DNA from 2 places in the Pediococcus sp. genome. Region 1 is predicted to be linked to the other one. Evidence: a T-box and tRNA genes for the amino acid it is inferred to sense, from the RefSeq annotation. Region 1 holds a T-box; the other holds one or more tRNA genes.
The links. The T-box of region 1 lies ahead of tyrS (tyrosine--tRNA ligase). A T-box ahead of a tRNA ligase gene usually reads a tRNA of that ligase, here a tRNA-Tyr.
Positions count from the first base shown of each region.

Region 2: it has a tRNA-Tyr gene. The T-box ahead of tyrS (tyrosine--tRNA ligase) is inferred to sense a tRNA for this amino acid. The anticodon was not compared.

Region 1 is NZ_DOEM01000014.1:33,614-43,676, reverse strand. Features, by position in the region: gene DD627_RS04175 (aminotransferase-like domain-containing protein) at 1-205, opposite strand, end outside; gene DD627_RS04170 (LysR family transcriptional regulator) at 367-1,272, shown strand; gene DD627_RS04165 (inorganic diphosphatase) at 1,491-1,817, shown strand; gene tyrS (tyrosine--tRNA ligase) at 2,303-3,556, opposite strand; T-box leader at 3,614-3,815, opposite strand; gene DD627_RS04155 (AzlD domain-containing protein) at 3,863-4,189, opposite strand; partial or broken gene DD627_RS04150 (AzlC family ABC transporter permease) at 4,174-4,883, opposite strand; gene DD627_RS04145 (methylated-DNA--[protein]-cysteine S-methyltransferase) at 5,000-5,500, shown strand; gene DD627_RS04140 (ASCH domain-containing protein) at 5,497-5,949, opposite strand; gene DD627_RS04135 (tagatose 1,6-diphosphate aldolase) at 6,136-7,152, shown strand; gene DD627_RS04130 (hypothetical protein) at 7,271-7,864, shown strand; gene DD627_RS04125 (hypothetical protein) at 7,876-8,472, shown strand; gene DD627_RS04120 (Cof-type HAD-IIB family hydrolase) at 8,627-9,430, opposite strand; gene DD627_RS04115 (hypothetical protein) at 9,522-9,764, opposite strand; gene DD627_RS04110 (sensor histidine kinase) at 9,918-10,063, opposite strand, start outside.
Region 2 is NZ_DOEM01000035.1:67,111-77,173, forward strand. Features, by position in the region: gene nagA (N-acetylglucosamine-6-phosphate deacetylase) at 1-819, opposite strand, end outside; gene proC (pyrroline-5-carboxylate reductase) at 893-1,684, opposite strand; gene asnB (asparagine synthase (glutamine-hydrolyzing)) at 1,883-3,757, shown strand; gene dapG (aspartate kinase) at 3,763-4,983, shown strand; gene DD627_RS08515 (UDP-N-acetylmuramoyl-L-alanyl-D-glutamate--2,6-diaminopimelate ligase) at 5,026-6,507, shown strand; gene DD627_RS08520 (metallophosphoesterase) at 6,572-7,408, opposite strand; tRNA gene DD627_RS08525 (tRNA-Gln) at 7,625-7,696, opposite strand; tRNA gene DD627_RS08530 (tRNA-Tyr) at 7,706-7,788, opposite strand; gene DD627_RS08535 (metallophosphoesterase) at 7,893-8,714, opposite strand; gene DD627_RS08540 (peptide MFS transporter) at 8,824-10,063, opposite strand, start outside.

The DNA of each region.
Region 1 (10,063 bases):
ATTCCTCACCCACCTGATACTGTAAGGGTGACTTTTGGTTAGTAACTGCAATTTGAAAACTTTCTGCTAATTCTTGGTTGGGAAACAAGCTGGCATCAGGAAAGCCACCCGTAAAAGAAATCATTTCAGGATCTCTACTTGGATAGATAGCATTCAACCCACTTTTTGAAGTTAACGAAACTCGACTAGCAAATTCTTCTTCCATTACAATTCCTCCATACTTTTTCGGTTTCCTTATTGACTCTATGATACTAATTATTTAGTATGAAGTAAAACTCAACGTTCTCAATAGAGCGTGAATGCTTTTCATCACTAAACTATTTGAAATTTACGTTTCATACTTATATATAGAAGGAAGTGCATTAGATGGCTAATTTTTCATATGAGATTTTTGCTCAAGTCGTGACCACTAACAATTTCGGTCAAGCCGCAAAAATACTAAACGTAACCCCAAGTGCAGTCAGTCATGCAATCAGTCAATTAGAACATGAACTAGGATTTCCATTATTTATCCGTAACCGAACTGGTGTGGAACTGACACCAGATGGCCAACAAATTTTACCTGTCATTCAGCACATTTTAAACAGTGAGGCTCAGTTGCAACAAGTTGCCGATCAAATCCGTGGTCTAAATTTAGGAACCGTTCGAATTGGCGCATTTAGTAGTGTGTGCATAAACTGGTTACCCACAATTATTCGCCGGTTTAAGAAAAAATATCCTGGCGTCGAGGTGACAATCACCCAAGGGACCTTTTCAGAAATTACCGAAATGACTCGCATTGGCTCTGTCGACATTGGCTTTGCCACACTTCCAGTAGATTCGCAGCTTCAAACAGAATCTCTAATCGAGGATCCTATCTACTGCGTCACTCCAGCAAACTTTGTACCCAAAAACAAAACTTATATTACAACCGATGACATTGGTGATTATCATTTTATTCTTCAACAAATTGACTATGATCGTGATACCAAGAAAACTTTGGATCAATACAACGTGGCCCCGAAAGCCATTAGTTATTCAATCGATGATCAATCCATCCTTTCTATGGTAGAAAGTGGACTGGGTTTTGGAATTTTGCCTAAGCTAGCGCTGCAAAAGTTGACTGGTGATGTGAATGTTTATCCCTTTTCACACCAATACAACCGCACAATCTGTCTCAGTGTCAACAAAACTCAAGCTGCATCCCCCTCTACAAAACTTATGATGACCGAAATCCATGATTACCTGACCCAACACTATCAAGATGATTACTTGGGGCATCGTTCAAAATAAACATAAAGCTAATCTCTGGTTGTAAGTTAACTCTTGTGGCCGGTGTGCAACGATATATTTATATGGATGGTGAAATTTGTTATTTTCAAAAGATCCATATTGTTCAAAAATAAACATGTGAGACTTTCACAAACCAAAGTTCAATCCACTGTTAAACAATTAGTGGATATAGATTGATTGGGCGGCCCAAAGAGTGACATATGAGGAGGATCTTTAGTATGAATAAATTAAAACTGCAGGTTACAATCGACAGACCAAAAGGATATGTGGATCAGTTTGGAAACGTATATCCATTAAACTACGGCTATATTTCTGGTATTATTGGCGGCGATGGTGAAAAACAGGATGTCTATGTGATATCAAAAAATGCAGAAACTCCCATCGGAACTTTTACTGGTATACTTGTCGCAATCATTCATCGTGATGATGATGTTGAGACAAAATGGGTAGTTACATCTGAAAAAGAAGTAATATCCGAAAAAGAAATTTTTGAAAATACCCAATTTTTAGAAAAGCATTTCAACTCAAGAATAGAAATCCTGTAAATCTGCTGCTTTTCAAATGAGTATAGTAGCATTTAGAGCGTTTAAGCAGACTTTACTAGGCAGATAACAGAATCGTCTTAGTTTCTCTGTTCATTTTAAGGCTAAATTGACATATCCATTTCTGAAATGCTTTTACCTATTCTTATTGGTGAAAAATCTGTGCGTTTAATACTAGCAAGAAGTTATTACCTTTAATAAAATCTAACATTAAAATAATAAACACGTACGATCCCAAATACCCATAAAGCGCCAAATTATCAAACAGCACATTGCCTAAGATAATTTGACGCTTTTTTGAATTTTCCCATATCTTTAGAAAAGCTTCTGTATATAGAAGAGCAAAGATTTCAAATTATTTCTAGGTGTTTAATCAGTAGGACCGCTCGGCAAAATAAGAGGCTGATTATAACCACGACTCCCGCGGGATTGCGATCCCGCATCCGTCGTGGTTATAATCAGCCTCTTACCATTTTGCCTCGCGCACTCTACTTAATTCGCACCAAGAAATACTTCTTCTTTCCACGACGGACAATGACAAACTTCCCTTCAAAGTGAGCACTTGGATCAATCTCTGCATCCACATCCTGCACCTTTTCACCATTAATCCAGATCGCACCATTCTTTACATCTTCTCGCGCCTGTCTTCTCGAAGCCTCAATCTTCGTATCATCAACCAACCACAATATAATGTTTTTCTTCTCAGCACTAACCTCAACAGATGGCATATTCTTAAATCCCTGTTCAATCTCTTCTGCAGTTAAATCCTGCACCTCACCAGAGAACAAAGCCTGAGTAATATGCTGTGCCTCAACCACCGCCTGTTTGCCATGCACAAATTCCGTCACTTCTTCTGCCAAACGACGCTGAGCCTCACGCTTCTCAGGCTCCGTACGTACCTTTTCTGCCAACGCCTTAATTTCGTCTTCATCAAGGAATGTGAAGTACTTCAAATATTTCACTACATCCCGATCATCCTGGTTAATCCAGAATTGATAGAATTCATATGGTGACGTCTTCTTAGGATCCAGCCAAACAGCTCCACCGGCCGTCTTACCAAACTTAGTCCCGTCTGCTTTCAACATTAATGGAATCGTCAGCGCAAACACATCTGTATCTGAACCTTCAATTTTATGGATCAAATCAATTCCAGCAGTAATATTACCCCATTGATCAGCACCACCAATTTGTAACTGAACATTTTCATGTTTATATAGATGAAGGAAATCAATTGATTGTAAAATCTGGTACGTAAACTCTGTGTATGAAATCCCTACTTCCAAACGACTTGCGACAACTTCCTTATTCAACATTGTATTCACATTAAATAACTTACCGTAATCGCGCAAGAAATCTAACAAAGAGATTTTTGAAAGCCAATCGTAGTTGTTCACGATAGTAAAGTTTTTCGTCCCAAACAGCTTGATCATTTGTGCGGATAACGCATCTTCATTATGTTTAACCTGCTCCATAGTCTGTAGAACTCGTTCAGAGTTTTTACCCGAAGGATCACCAATGGCACCAGTTCCACCACCAATTACAATTACCGGATGGTGACCCTGAAGCTGGAATCGTTTCAACATCATAAAGGGAATCAAATGGCCAATATGCAAACTATCACCAGTTGGATCAACACCGCAGTATAAACCAATTTGTTTCTTATCTGTAAGTTCATGTAATCCTTCTTCATCCGTTGTTTGATTGACGGCACCCCGCCATTTTAGTTCATCAATAATATTCATGTAATCGTCCTCCTTATTATTTTTGATATAAAAAAAATCCCTAAAGTCAATAAAGACTCTAGGGACGAATTTTTCCGCGTTACCACCCAAGTTATTACATTTCAATGTAATCACTCAACATCGATAACGGGATGAATCGCTAATTTAGGATTAGAAGCTCAACAAGTGTAATTCACAATTATCACATTCTGGTTCGCAATCCCACCAGATCTCTGAAATGTTGGATAATCTGCTACTTCGGTTGTCTCAATGCTTTTAATGTTAATTACATATTAAGAGAGTTGATTTCGCAAGTCAAGCATCTTTTTACAAAACTAGGCGAATCAGCGCCATACAAATAATTCCGACCACCACAATCACAATCAAACTTTTAGAAATAATGGCGGCGATAAACGCGGGCACAGTTGCTAACAAATTATCGAGATTGACCGTTGGTAACGAGCCAGCGTGATGAGTAAAAATGTTTTCCATAATCAGCGCCGTCATAATGACAATGGGCACAAAACTCAAATAGCGAATCAACCACTTTGGTAAATCGAAGTTTTTAACCAGTACAAACGGAATTACCCGCGACAGCCATGTAACCAAGCCACAGCCAATAATTGCCCACATAACTTTCATCGTGATCGCCATTGTTCCACCACCATTCCTAAAAAGCATCCAATCAATGTCGTGGCAATCAACGCCACATTATCAGAAAAGAAAATTGTTAAGCCATACATTAACGCACAAATAATGACCACCATGACAACCTGAAATCCAAATGCTTTGCTGCGATCGGTAATCATTGCAGGTAGAGAAGCCCGATAAACATCGCCACAAGGGCAAAATCAAGACCAAACGCTTTTGGATCACCAACCAAATTTCCAAGAATGCCACCAGCTGCCGTGGCCAACGCCCATGTGAGATAGGCAACCAGATTGGCCCCGTGAAACCAGCTTGGTGTCAAACGATGATTCGTAAAATTAAGTTTGTTCATGCTTAACGCGAAAGATTCATCTGTTAGCAAAGTACCAATCCCAATGTTTTGCCAAATCGAATCTTGGCGAAAATATTGAGCTACCGTGGTACTCATTAAGATAAAACGCGCATTTACTAAGAATACAGACAACATGATAAACGGAATTGAACTGCCAACCAGCAATAAACTTACCATGATGAACTGTGCCGAACCAGCATATGTAATTAAAGACATCAAGAAAATTTCTAGAACACTCAAACCACTCGTTTTTCCGACAATTCCAAACGCCAAACCAATGCCAATGTACCCAAATACAGTTGGCAACGCATCTTTAACACCTGTTTCAAAATTTAGTTTATCATTCACTCAAGTTCATCCCTTACCCACTTTTATTTCCGCCAACAGCCTTTTTAACAAAAAATCAATTTATAAACGTTTTATTTGTTATAATTTAGACAAACTATTGTTCAGGAGGCACCCCTATGAAAACCTTGTATATCGACCACATCACCGTTGGCTCTTACACTTATCTTTTGGCAGTAGGTGACCGCGGTTTAGCTTTTGTCAGTTCGAACACTGATGGCGAAGATGACCTGCAGCATTATTTTCCTCACGTTCAAAAAGTGAAAAATTCGGTTAAGACCAATGCCTACGCACTAGCACTTAAAAAACTGTTAACCGGCGAATCGCAAAAATTCTCTCTACCAGTAGAGTTCAACGGAACCCCTTTTCAAAAATCTGTCTGGCAAGCTCTTTGCAATGTTCCTTATGGAGAAACGACAACTTACAGTGCATTAGCCGAAAAAATCCACCGACCAACTGCCATTCGAGCGGTTGCTAATGCAGTCGGAAGAAACCCCAATCAAATTGTGATTCCTTGTCATCGTGTATTGCGAAAAGACGGTTCAATTGGTGGTTATCATGGTGGTTTGCCTTTAAAACGTGACCTGTTAGCTCTTGAAGCGCGCACAAAACAAAGTTAACCTACCACTTCAAAAAGTTCACAAAGACAGTTCATATCTTCACTAAATGTTTTGCCAGCCTCTTTGTATTCTTGCTTAAAAAATGCCTCATGGACCTTACGCCAATAAGCTAATGTGCGATCACCTTCGCCTTCGTAGTACGCGTGTTCAGCGGTTACATTTTTATAAGGAACGACCTCCACAGCGAGTGTTTTTGTGATGCAAACTGGATGACCATGACCATCCAAAATCATGTTATATTCACCGACCTGCGGATAAGCCTCATCTTCTTCATATAAATCATATGCCGAAGTTGTGGCTGTTTTTATACCTCTGAATGTCAAATCAGCAAGTTCATTTGCCATCTCAGGTGTAGAGCCAAACGTCCAAGCACTGTAAACAGCACCATTTAACTGCTGCTCCTTTACAAACGTTTGCCAATAGGCTTTAATTTCAGCTTCATGTGACACCAAATCACCTCATTAAATATTTTTACCATTATAGCATTTTTACACGCCTCAAGTCCGTATCAATGTGCTACAAAATTGATTCGTTTTTCCTCATGGCGACTGGTCTTAACCATCTAATTAATTTAAACTTTCGGTCTGGTGTGATACGGTTTATTCAGGTAACTTAAATATAAGGAGATTATTTTTATGACAACTAAATTATCACGCGGTAAATTTGAAAACTTACAAAAACTAGCAGATGACGAAGGCACCATTAACATTCTGGGATTAGGTGAACAAACTAAATTTCAAGCGATGATGAAAACTGCTGAAGAGTCTGCCGGCCATCAATTTGAAGTTGATCAATGCATCGAATTTAAGCAAATTTTATCAGAGTTCTTATCACCAAATGTTTCCGGAGTGCTTTTGGATCCAACGCTGGGCACTAAAGCCATGCAATCTCGATCCAAGGATACTGGCCTAATCACCGTCTATGAGTTATCCGATCAAACACCTGACCACCTTTCCTTAAATCGTTTAGTTCATGCCAAAACGAATGGCGTCAAAGTTCGCGTGGTTTACAATCCCCACACTGATGAACAGACAACTGATCAAAAACTTGCGCTACTAGAACGCGTCGGCGCAGAAGCTTTAGCAGCTGATCTGCCCCTCTTTGTGGAACCCGTTGTTTATGATGATCAAGTTTCTGATAAATCAAGCGCCGAGTTCGCCAAATTGCAACCTGATCTGGTCATCGATACCATTAAGGAATTAACTAAAGAACGATATCACATTGACATTCTTCAAATAGAAACACCAATTAACTTTGCTTACACAGAAGGATTTGCAGAAAGCAATGCAACCGTTGTTTATTCTCAACGTGAAGCCGCAAAATTGTTGAAAGAAGCCAGTGACACCACCACGCGGCCATTTATTTTTCAAACTGGTGATAATTCTGTTGAAACCTTTCGAACTGCGGTTAAATTTGCGGGAAAGGCTGGAGCAAAATTTTCTGGTGTGATGACCGACTATTCTTTAGTCCAAGATGGCATCACTGCCTACGCTACTGAAGGGGAAAAAGGTCTCCATCAATGGTTAGAAACAACTGGAAACAAGAACTTAACTGATCTAAATGATATTCTCGAAAACTATGCAACTCCTTGGTACGATCGGTTTGGAGGTCAAAAAGATTTAGAGCTCTTTGACAATACAATTAAATTATAAAAATCTAGAATAAACGCAATTTAGATTGTTATTTTGAACAAATGGTGCTATGATATCGGTGTGATATCAAGTAAACGGTTTCATATTCATTTTTATTTCTTAGAGGAAGTAGATTTTTATGAAAATTAGTGCTGATGTTTTAAAATCTCAAATTACGTTTAAGCCACAAAAAGATGGCGTTGATCCGTTTTTATCCTGGTGCCACATTCAGATTGATGGGGAAGAATATCCTCGTGGTGGGAAAAGTCTTTTAAAAAAACGAGTTTCTCGACCGAAAGTGCGTTCCAAAACAACCGTGGCTTATGACAAAGACAAAATTGATATCATAATTGAGGGTAATCTATATAAAAGTTATCCGATTACTGACCTTAAGTCATTAACAGTTTTCATCATGAGAGGCTTTGCTGTTTACTACCCTGGTCGTGTTTCTAACAACACGATTTCTATTTTAGAGTTTCCAGACACGCAATATTACTTTGACACACCAACCCCATTGCCGGCGGCCATTTTGTTGGCATCACCAATTTTCGATCACACTACCGTCAATGATCCGATGAATCTCAAAAAGTTCGGAAGTGGGCAAAGTTTACAAGATATGAATGACCACATTGCTCGGATAGGTTACGAAAACTTGGTGAAAGATACGTCACTAAGTTGGTTGGCAACTACTTTTAATCCAGAAGAAGAGCCCTATCAACTTATGACCAATTGACAAAAGGCAGTTTGTGGCTTATCTTTGAGAAACTTAGACGTTTCAAACAGGAGGTCACAACTATCAGAGAACAGCATTTAATCAAACCTAAATATGGCTCACGTGCATTTTCGACATTTTTGTACTTCATTTTCATTCTAGCAACAATCTGTTTGTTTACAGTTTTCAATAAAAGTTTCGGTCAGATTGTAGCCACAAGCGATCCCATTGTGGACCGGATTGTGAGTGTTGTAAACGAAAAGCTACCTCAATATGATGGCTATTCCGTTCAACTCACTGAAGCTGTTATTAAACCTGATCTTAAAACTGCCGTTGGGCAAGTTTATGACGGTAAACAAATAAAAGTCGATCCAACAGCGTTTCAAAATAGTGTCAAACAACAACTTCAAGCGGACGGCGTGTCCACACTCATTATTAATTCTTCAATTGGAGCATCGATTGAGACAAAATTAACTGGTGAATATCAAAGTGCGTTTCAAAATCAATATTTGCTCGAATTTCGCGACCAGCTTCCAACCTACAAAATGATTACCTATCTCGTTATGCTAGTCACGTTTGTGTTTGGAACCTTATTTAGAATTCGGTATCGCAGATCAAGACATTATTAAACCAAAAGGGCAGTTAGGTTCTGAGCGCCGCCTAGACTAATCAGAAGAATCTGCCTTTTTCTTCAAAGTTTAGAAATAACATTCAGAAAATATAACGAGGCCGGACAAAACTATGTTTTTGTCCGACCTCGTTTTCTATTCTCCAGCTTTTTTGTTACCACGATTTTAGCAATCGATCAATTGTCACCAAGACCCCATTTTCATCATGGCTTGGCGCAATTTCGTCTGCAATATCTTTTATAGCTTGCGGCGCGTTTGCCATTGCAAATCCTTGTCCCGCTTCCTTTAGCATCTCCACATCATTACCACCATCCCCAAAAGTAACTACGTTTGCCATCGGCATATCCAGAAAGTCTGCGACGCGTTTAATCGCATTTGCTTTATGGGTATTAGGAATGATTAAATCAATATCGCCATGGCCTGAAGACACGGGTAATAATTTACCTGCAAGCTCATCATCCAACAACTGCAAAATTTCTTCCGTTTTCTCATCTGGACACGACATGCCAATTTTCATAACTGGATCGTCAATGGTAGCCAAATCAGGAACTAACTTTAGTTTATAGTAATATTTAGCCGTCATCTCGGCAAATGATTTAGGAGCTGAATCCAAAACATACGCACTTTTTTGTGCACTCACCACCGGATAGACGTCATCCAGACTAGCTAAAAATGAAATAGCATGCTGATAAACAGCGGGATCCATCTTTGCCGAATACACAATTGTTTCATCAGGTTGCTTCACTAATGCCCCATTATCCGACACAAACCAAATCGAATCTGCGGTATGGGGAAAAAACGCGCGTAACTGTGAATCCTGATTCCCGCTGGCCACTACAAACGTCACGTTCTTAGCTTGCATCCGCGGATACAACTCTAAAAAAAATTGCCGATCAAAATTTTGTTGACTGTTTAAAAATGTGCCGTCCATATCAACAGCAATTAATCTATTTGTCATGTCTAATCTCCTATGCGTTTTCATAATTGATTTAATCATAACAAAAAGCGCTTACAAAATAAAGTAAGCGTCGGCTAAGTTTGTTCGTAATTTATTGAACCATCTCATCTTCAACCGCTTTAATATACTTCTTTGCAATAACTACACGCCCATTAAAATCCGTAATCCGCATCAAGCTATGTCGGTCTTCTTGACAGACGGTCTCCATGTCCAATTCAATCAAATAGGTATTTTCATATTCCTTAATGGCACGTCCCCCAAACCCATTCTTAATCATGGGACACTGATTACAAACAACCTCAAATCTTTGATAACTACATTCTTCATCCCTCATGACGATCCTCCTACATTTTTCTTATGCTTAAGATAAGATTTACTTTAAATAAAAAGTTTGAAGAATGTGTGAACAAAGTTTAGATTAAGATTGAAGTTATAGATTGCATAATAAAAAGAGGACAGGTAAAAAATAGTTTTGCCCGACCTCTTTTTATTTAGTAACCGGAAGAAGCACGGTAAATATCGTACCGCCACCCGGATTATCAGTAACCTTAATTTTTCCTTTATGCGCGCGGACAATCCATTCCGCAATTGACAAACCTAATCCATTTCCACCGGTCTGCTTATTACCCGATT
Region 2 (10,063 bases), on a different contig from region 1:
CATCGAGTCAGTTACCAATTCGATCCGTTCTGGGCCTTTAACTTCGTATGCCAAACGCAACATGTCAGGAACAATATGGAAACCGTCACAAATTAATTCAGCATAGATGTTGTCTTCCAACATTACGTGGCCGGTAACGCCTGGTTCACGATGCTTCCATTCCCGTTGTGCATTGTACAAATGAGTTCCGTGACTCACTTTACTATTTAATAAATCCGCCCGTTTGGCATTACTATGGCCAACAGATGGCACAATTCCATGTGCTAAACAGTAAGATTCAAATTCATCGGTACCCTTATCTTCAGGAGCCATGGTGATTAATTTAACTAACCCATTAGCAGACTTGTTCCACTGTTCCAACAAGTGAACGTCAGGATCTTTAATGTATTGTTCTGGTTGTGCACCTTTGAAAGTAGCTGAAATAAAGGGCCCTTCCAAATGTACCCCTTTAATGACGGGATTGACAGCAGCTGCTTTAGCTACTCCTTTCATCGCATGATCAATGTTTTCGTTCGATTGCGTCATTGTGGTACAGAAGTAAGTGGTAATTCCTTCTGTTTTTGTCATTTTCGTAACCATTTCGTTAATTTGGTCAGCGTCACCATCCATGGCATCAAACCCATAGCCGCCATGACTGTGCACATCAATAAATCCTGGGGTCACAATTGTTTCTGCAGCAAAGTGAATTTCGTCATCTGGCAAGGGACGGAACTCGCTCATTGGCCCAACAGCTTCGATTTGTTTGTTAAACCGAATAAAGCCGTCATCAATTTTCTCTAAACCAGTATAAATCGTGGCGTGTTTCAATACAGTACTCATTAGTTAAAAATCTCCTTCAGTTTTATTTAAGTTCATTATAATCGGTATAGACCACAACTGCAAGGAGAATCTGTTATTCACCTTTTTCTTTCGCAATGGTGGCATCAATGCCTTTGACTACCGAGGTCATAAAACCGGCCTCTTCCATTGCTAGAAAACCGGCGACCGTTGTCCCACCTGGTGAAGAAACCTTATCAATTAAAGCAGCTGGGTTATCATCGGCCTCAAGAACCATTTTGGCACTCCCATTCACAACTTGGGCCGCAATTTTGGTTGCTGCCTGCTTAGTCAACCCATACTTAACGCCCGCTCGTGATAACGCATCAATGAAAAAGTAAGCATACGCCGGCGCACTACCTGCAATCGCTCCAAAGGTTGTGAAGTCAGATTCAGATACTTCCATGACCTTCCCAACTTTTTCAAAAATATTTTTACCAATATTAAATGGTGAATCTGTTAGTGGGCCACTTGCAGCCAAGGCGGTCATCCCTTCATTAATTTCAACATTAACGTTTGGCATCACCCGCATAATTGGCCAATCACCAATAATGGCCTGCATTTCGGCAATCTCTAGACCAGAAACGACGGAAGCCACTAATTTGTCAGCACTGTTCACTTCCAATTTAATATCAGTTAACACCTGTTTGGCAATGTCTGGTTTAACGGCTAATACCACCACATCCGCCTTTTTAGCAACCTCTTCATTACTAGTTTCCAGCGCCAACTGATTTTGTTTTGCAAATGCCTCATAATGTTCAAGGTGACCACTGTGCACCAAAATGTCCGTTCCCGAAACTCCCGCCTTGATCAACCCAATAATAATGGCCTTTGCCATGTTGCCAACTCCAATAAATCCAATTTTCATTTTTATTCACTTACTTTCTTTTTTTATATTCCCATTTTATCATTTTTCAAAATAACAATTTGTTTTCGTTGTGAAAACGCTTTTTTACAGTTAAAATTAGTTAATTCTTGATTTATACCGTTTTTTAAACTTGATTTAATCTGTTACCTATATAGTCATAAATATAAAGTTAATAAAACAAAAAGAGGAGATGGCCGTATGTGTGGATTCGCAGGCTGTTTGACCGACCTTTCAAAAATCGACGGTCAGACTGAAAACAATACAGTTCATGAAATGACAAATATGTTGGTCCATAGAGGCCCTGACGATAGTGGCTACTTTGAAGATGCTCACATCACCATGGGATTCCGGCGTTTAAGTATCATTGATTTGGATGGCGGCCATCAACCCCTATCCTATGATAATGAACGCTACTGGCTAACTTTTAATGGTGAAATTTATAACTTTGTTGAGTTACGGAATGATTTAATTAAAGACGGATACGGTTTTAAAACAGAGTCTGACTCCGAAGTTATTTTAGCTTTGTATGCCAAATACCAATCTGACGTCACTAAATATTTACGCGGCATGTTTTCGTTTGTGATTTGGGATAAACAAGAAAAGACTTTCTTTGCTGCTCGCGACCAATTTGGTATTAAACCATTTTACTATGCCATCCAAGGCGACCAGTTATATTATGCTTCCGAAAGTAAAGCCATTTACAAAATTCTTGCGCAGCGAACTTTTGATCATGATGCCTTGCAAGATTACATGACATTCCAATTTGTACCAGAACCAGAAACCCTAACTAAAGAAATCAAGCTACTTTCACCAGGATGTACATTAACCAAAAAAATTGGTGATGATCTCGTAATTAATCGTTACTACCATCGAGAATTTCATACTTCGAGCGAATCGGAAACGGCCTACATCAAAAAGATTCGCGAAGTTTTGTTAGATTCCGTCAAAATGCATATGCGCTCTGACGTGCCAGTTGGTTCCTTCTTATCTGGCGGAATTGATTCATCAATTATTGTGGCCATGGCAAAAAATTTTAACCCCAACCTAGAAACGATTTCAGTTGGATTCGAACGCGAAGGCTACAGTGAATTAGATGTTGCCCAAGAAACGGCTGAAAAATTAGACGTTAAAAATTACAGCAGTTTAATTACCCCTGAAGCATTCATGGAAGCTTTTCCTAAGTTTGTTTGGAGTATGGATGATCCCCTTGCGGATCCGGCTGCTGTGCCCCAATATTTCTTGGCAAAAGAAGCTGTGAAACATGTAAAAGTAGCCTTAACAGGTGAAGGTGCTGATGAGTTGTTTGGTGGTTACACTATCTATCACGAACCAGAATCATTAAGTGTATTTAATTACACCAAGCCCTTAAATGGCGCTTTAAATCATATTGCCCGATTAATTCCGCGTGGCGTAAAGGGTCGCTCATTTTTGTTACGTGGCACCACACCCCTTGAAAAACGTTATGTTGGCAATGCCTTTATATTTAATGAAACCGAAAAACGTGCATTTTTTAAAAATTATAATCTCAGTCATCCATTTCAATCCATTACCAAACCATTTTATGACGAATCACAAGATTATGACCCGATTACAAGAATGCAATTTATTGATATGCACACCTGGTTAAACGGCGATTTGCTTCACAATGCTGACCGAACTACCATGGCACACAGTTTGGAATTACGAACCCCATTTGTGGATCGAGAAGTTTTCAAAGTGGCTTCCAGCATTCCAGCTGATTTACGAATTAGTCATGGAACGACCAAATATATTTTACGAAAGGCAGTTGAAGGTATTGTACCTGATCACGTCTTACATCGTAAAAAATTAGGTTTCCCTGTGCCAATCCGTTTCTGGCTAAAAAGTGAAATGTATGATTGGGCACGCACAATTATTCAAGATTCCCAAACGGATCAGTATTTTGATAAAAACTACTTTTTAACGTTATTAGATGATCACCGTGATGGTGTTGCAGATAATTCCCGAAAATTATGGACGATTCTCACCTTTATGATGTGGCACAAAATTTATGTGGAAGAGTTAGAACCGAAGAACGATAGAGAGTTGGTATAGATAAAATGGAGATTGTTATTCAAAAATTCGGGGGCACTTCTGTTAAAGATGTAGCCGCTAGAAAGCAAGCTTTAGTGCATGTGAAATACGCAGTTGATCACGGTAAAAAAGTCGTGGTTTTGGTTTCCGCCTTTCGGGAACCAGGAGCATCCTACACAACAGACGGTCTTTTAAATCTGGTCCACAATAACCAATCAAGGTTATCTAAACGTGAGTTAGATATGTTGGTTTCCGTTGGTGAAATTGTTTCCGCAACCGTGTTTACAGAACAGGCCCGTGAAGCTGGCTTAGATGCCACTGCTTTAACGGGCAGTGAGGCCGGAATTGTAACCGATGATGAATTTCAAAATGCCAAAATACTTAACGTTGACCCGACTCCTATCAAAAAAATGTTTAAAAAGACGAATGTCGTCGTTGTTGCTGGGTTTCAAGGTGCCACTAAAGATGGCGAAATCACAACCATCGGCCGTGGCGGTTCTGATGTCTCGGCTGCCGTTTTGGGTATGGCCTTAAACGCTGAATTGGTAGATATTTTTACCGACGTAAGCGGCATCATGACGGCGGATCCTCAACTTGTAAAAAGGGCCCGTTGTCTCAAGTCCATCAGCTATGATGAGCTTGCCAATTTGGCCCATAATGGCGCTCGTGTCATCCATCCACGAGCTGTTGAAGTTGCTAAACAAGCTAACTTATCAATGCGGATTCGGGCAACCTATCAACAACCTGAAGAATTAGGCACAATTGTTGGCGAAAGAAATCCCCACATTTCTCATTATCGAACTGTTACAGGTATAACCAACCAAAACAACTTAACTCAATTTTCTGTTTCAACTGAGAACCTAACATCTGGTCAGATTTTCCAATTAATGGCCGCACAAAATCTCAGTATTGATTTTATTAATATTTCTACCGATTCGGTTGTTTTCAATTTGCCACAAATGGATACCTGGCTTGCTGAAAAGACTTTAGCAACCGCCCATGCAAACTATCGAATGGTTTCTGATTGCGCCAAGGTTGCCATTGTAGGAGCCGGAATTACGGGCACTCCAGGGATCACGGCCCGGATTGTCAACACATTAGCCAAGCACCATATCGATATTTTACAATCAACTGATAGTTATACGACCATTTGGGTTCTAATTCATAAAACCGACCTCACTGCGGCTTTAAACAGTTTACACGATGAATTTTTACAAAGCCATCAATTCACCCTTACTCAACAGTAATGTCAGTCAGTTATCTGCCTATTCTAAAAAGGAGCGTTCTCAATGAAAGTTAGCAAATTAATTAATAGTTTAAAATTCAAGCAAGTTCAGCCAACTATCACAACTGATTTTGATGTGACAATGTTGACTCAGGATACCCGCGAGATTCAACCTGGTGCGATGTTTATCGCCGTAGGTGGCTATCACATTGATGGTCATACATTGGTTAAACAAGCTGTTGAAAAAGGCGCCAAAATCATTGTGGCTCAAAAGCGGATCAACGTTACCGTTCCTGTTGTGTATGTACAAAACACTGAACGAGCCATGGCAATCCTTGCCGATGTTTTTTTTGAGGCTCCTAGCCAAAAAATGCATATGATTGGTGTGACTGGCACCAATGGCAAAACAACCGTTACCCATTTAATCGACCAAATTTATCGAGATCAAAATCAGGCGACTGGTCTGATGGGAACCATGTATCGCCGCATTAAAGATGAAACTTTTCCAACTGAGAATACCACACCGGATGCCATCACAACGCAAAAGACTTTGGCACAAATGCGCGAAGTTGGCGTAAAAATCGTTTCAATGGAAGTTTCGTCGATTGCTTTAGTTTTGGGCCGCGTTTGGGGAATTGATTACGATGTTGCTGTCTTCACAAATCTCACGCGTGATCATTTAGATTTTCACAAAACTATGGATGATTATATTCACGCTAAAAGTATGTTGTTTGCTCAATTAGGCAATAAATATAATGCAGACGGCACTAGTAAAGTCGCCGTTTTAAATACCGATGATCCCGTTGGTCGTGAGTTTGAACAATATACCGCTGCCCACGTGTTGACCTATGGGCTCAATACCGATGCGATGATTCGTGCTCAAAACATTCAGATTTATAGTCATGGTACTGAATTTGACTTGTCCGTATTTGGTCATCTCACCCATGTCACAACGAAACTGATTGGCCAATTTAATGTTTACAATCCGTTGGCTGCCTTTGCCGCGGCTTATGCAGGCGGGCTACCAGAAGCACAAATTATCACTTCATTGGAAAAAGTTTCGGGGGTAAAAGGCCGTTTTCAATCCATCCCTTCTCATACAGGGGTCCGGGTAATTGTTGATTATTCACATACACCAGATAGTCTTTTAAATGCTTTAGAGACCATCCATTCCTTTGCTAAAAAAGACATTTACTGTGTGATTGGTTGTGGTGGCGATCGTGATAAAGGAAAGCGGGCCAAAATGGCAAAAATTGCCGTTGAATACAGTACGAAGCCGATTTTTACCGCGGATAATCCACGTACAGAAGACCCGCAGGCTATTTTAAATGATATGCTAGCCGGCGTTCCAAACGATCACCCCGAAGTTTACATTGATCGCCGGGAGGCCATTACGAAAGCTGTTGAATCGGCTAAGTCGGGAGACGTCATCCTGATTGCCGGAAAAGGACACGAAGATTACCAAATTCTTGGTCGAACCAAACATCATTTTGACGACTGTGAAGAAGCCGCCAAAGCCCTGGCGTTAAAACCAGTGGCTGATTAATTAAATAAGATGTTAAAAAAGTCGCAAATCCAGTTGTTCATGGGTTTGCGACTTTTATCATTGCTTACTTGGGATCTTTTGACAGAAAATCTTCTTCAATTAACTTATTTGGAATCTCCTGAACTTGTTGGTTCACCACAAATTTTGCTGAAACGAACCCTCCATTTGGATCAAGCGTTAATGCCACAATTCCACCACTAAATGCACCGGAACGACTACCAGCATCAATTAAATAACGCGGTACATCTTGACTGTCAGCTTGCATTTTTATGAATCCGGATCGATTAAAGATCTGAACTGGTGTATGTCCAGTGACAATCACCTTACCTAACTCATTTTTATGCCATCCCGCTGATTCCAATCCTGCATTGAAATAATAGTCATTTCTAATCCAAAGTAAATCGTCTTTTTCTTGTTTATTAAGACTCACTCCCCAACGAACACCAGCATGGACTGCAAGTATTTTGCCAGTTTCCCAGGTAAATGGTCGATTACTTAAGAACTTCGTGTAAGGGGCCAGTTTTGGAGCATTGAGTGCCCTTTGAATCACAGGTAGCGCGCCGGAGTGAATTCCTAATTTTCGCCACGTATGAGCACCACCATTAATTCGCCACGTTTGATAACTCAAATCATCACCAGTAGCTGTCTGTACCCAAAAATCATCATGGTTGCCAAGTAATACAATATCACTGTGCTGATTAACCCGATTCATCAAAATATCTAAAACACCTAACGGATCAATTAATTGCGTTTCTTCATGCTTTGAAAAATGCCGAGTTGCTGTCCCATCAATGTAATCACCTAGAAAAATCAGGCGATCCTCTTCCGTATTAATGGCATTCAAAAGTACTTTTAAATCATCACTAGCTGAATGAATGTCACCGATAAATGTATAATTCATTAGACGCCTCCGTCTATTCCACTACTAGAAAGAAAACTCATCAATAATAAAAAAATAAGCCCACCTAATATGAACCTATTGTACCGTAAATTTTTGAAGATAAGAGGATAACCTATTTTTCACTAAAACTTTACTACCTAAGTGCATTAATAGAAGATACAAAAAAAGCCTCTACATCAGTACTTAAACTGGTAGCGACTTAGAAAGGCGTAACTATTGGGCTAGATGGGATCGAACCATCGCATCTCGGGATCAAAACCCGATGCCTTACCGCTTGGCTATAGCCCATTCATAAAATGGAAGGGAGTGGATTCGAACCACCGAACCCGAAGGAGCGGATTTACAGTCCGCCGCGTTTAGCCAGACTTCGCTACCCTTCCCTTTTGAATTGCATTAAAACTTCTAACGCATCCGACTAAAATATAATACCGAAAATTTGAACAAATATCAAGGGGTTTTTACAAATTTCCTCAAATTAATTTTTTTAAAGGTCAAAGAAAACCAGTCGTGATCGCCATTCGGCGAGGAAAGTATCATTTTGCCATTCCTTAATTCGTTTTGTATAATAACCTACTGATTGATTGTAGTAAGTCGTTTTTTCAAATTGCTGTGGAGCTGGATGAATGTGCATATGACCGAATATTACCTTATTAACTTCGAATTGTTCTAACACTTGTCCTAATTTTGCACTCCCCATATAGGCATTAGCCATATTCCATAAATTTCCTTCAGGTGCATAGCGAATATAATTACGTCGTGGTACAAAATGTGTAAAGTACAGGACACGTTTTTGGGCCTCCTGAGCCGTTTTAAGTTGTTGAGTAGTTTCATCTAAAACTAGTCCCATTCTTTCACCATCGGACATTGGTTGCTTAATAGACCCATCTATCCAGTAAGCACGCTTCCAAGTTTCAAAATTAGCGATAGTTTTGCCCTTAACATTGTCCGCAAAACTGTAATCATACCACCCGTTATTACCAATTACCCGCCAGTCGGTCTCTGGCACATCAAAATATTGGTTATGCAAATAACTATTATCAAGTTGGCTCTCTAATTCTTCGAACGTAACGCCATGAACCATATCATGGTTCCCAGCAATAAACTTTACAAGCGTTTGGGAACCTAATTCGTTTTGTAAGTTTTGCACATACGCTAGACTCTTTGTAAAATCATTAAATAAATCACCAGCAATTAAATACAACCCAACGTTTTGTTGGCTTAAATATTCTGCTTGATTTTTTAGTGTTTCATCAACATCTAAGCGATTTACGTCAAAGTGGTTGTCACTTGTTATTGCAATCCTCATATTTGTCTCCTTTCACACTGTTAGTTGATCATTTTACACGCCTCACAAAAAATTGTCTTCTAATTAGAAAAAGATCAGTCCTTTAAAGAACTGATCTTTATTTTTAAATTTAATTGATACCGACCATCTTGGATGAAATCCATTTAGATAACAAGAGCAATAGAAGGCCAAAAACAATGCTGACAGCGCCGACAACCAAGAAGTAAGGAACTTCTGTCGCGCTCGTGTAAAAACGTACAATTTGGGCATTAATTGCTTGACCAGCAGCATCTGCCAAGAACCACATACTCATCATTTGAGAACTAAATGCTTTTGGTGCTAGTTTAGTAGTTACAGAAAGACCAATTGGCGAAATTAACATCTCACCAATTTCAACAATTGCCCAGCTACCAACTAACCAAAGGGGATTGACTTTACCAGCCGTTCCAAACATCATTCCTGGTAAAGCAATGAATAAGTACGAAACTCCCGCAAACGCCAACCCATAAGCAAACTTATGTGGAGATGTAGGTTGCTTGTTCCCCATTTTAATCCACATCCAGGCAAAGAATGGTGTATATAACATAATAAACAACGGATTAAGGGACTGGAATTGTGAAGCCGCCAAAGTAATTGGCCCTAAATGTAACTGTGTTCGTTGAGCCGCGTATAAGGCAAGAACCACTGATCCTTGTTCTTCAATTGCCCAGAAAATCACTGCGGCAATAAATAACGGAACATAAGCCCAAAGACGAGAACGTTCAATTTTAGTCACTTTGTTACTTGAAAATATCAAAACAAAATAAATAATTGGTGTGGCAACTGCCACCAAACTTAATAACAAGACAACATTGTCAATTGTCATGGCATTGGCCAGTTGCATAACGAGCAGGATAAGCGCAAAAATAACAACCCCAATGGTCACCTGCCATCCAAGTTTATGTGCGTCCTTAGGCTCAAGTGGGTCAGAAGGATACAAACTGTCTTTGCTTAAGTACTTTTTCCCACCTAAGTAGTATTGAAGAAGACCAAAGAACATTCCAATTGCAGCTAGTGAAAAACCAACGTGAAAGTTCACGTGTGCTCCTACCCAGCCAACAAGCAGTGGCGCAATCAAGGCTCCTAAGTTAATTCCAAAAACAAAGATGCTAAATCCTGAATCACGACGAATATCTTCTTCGGTATATAACCCGCCGACCATTTCAGAAACATTAGGCTTTAATAACCCAGTTCCGATGACGATCAGTGCAATTGAAATAAATAGTGCTGGGGCTCCAAATGGTAGTGCTAGTGCAATATGTCCTAACATGATGAAAATACCGCCCCAAAAGACAGTTTTTCTTGGTCCTAAAATACGATCACTAACAAAA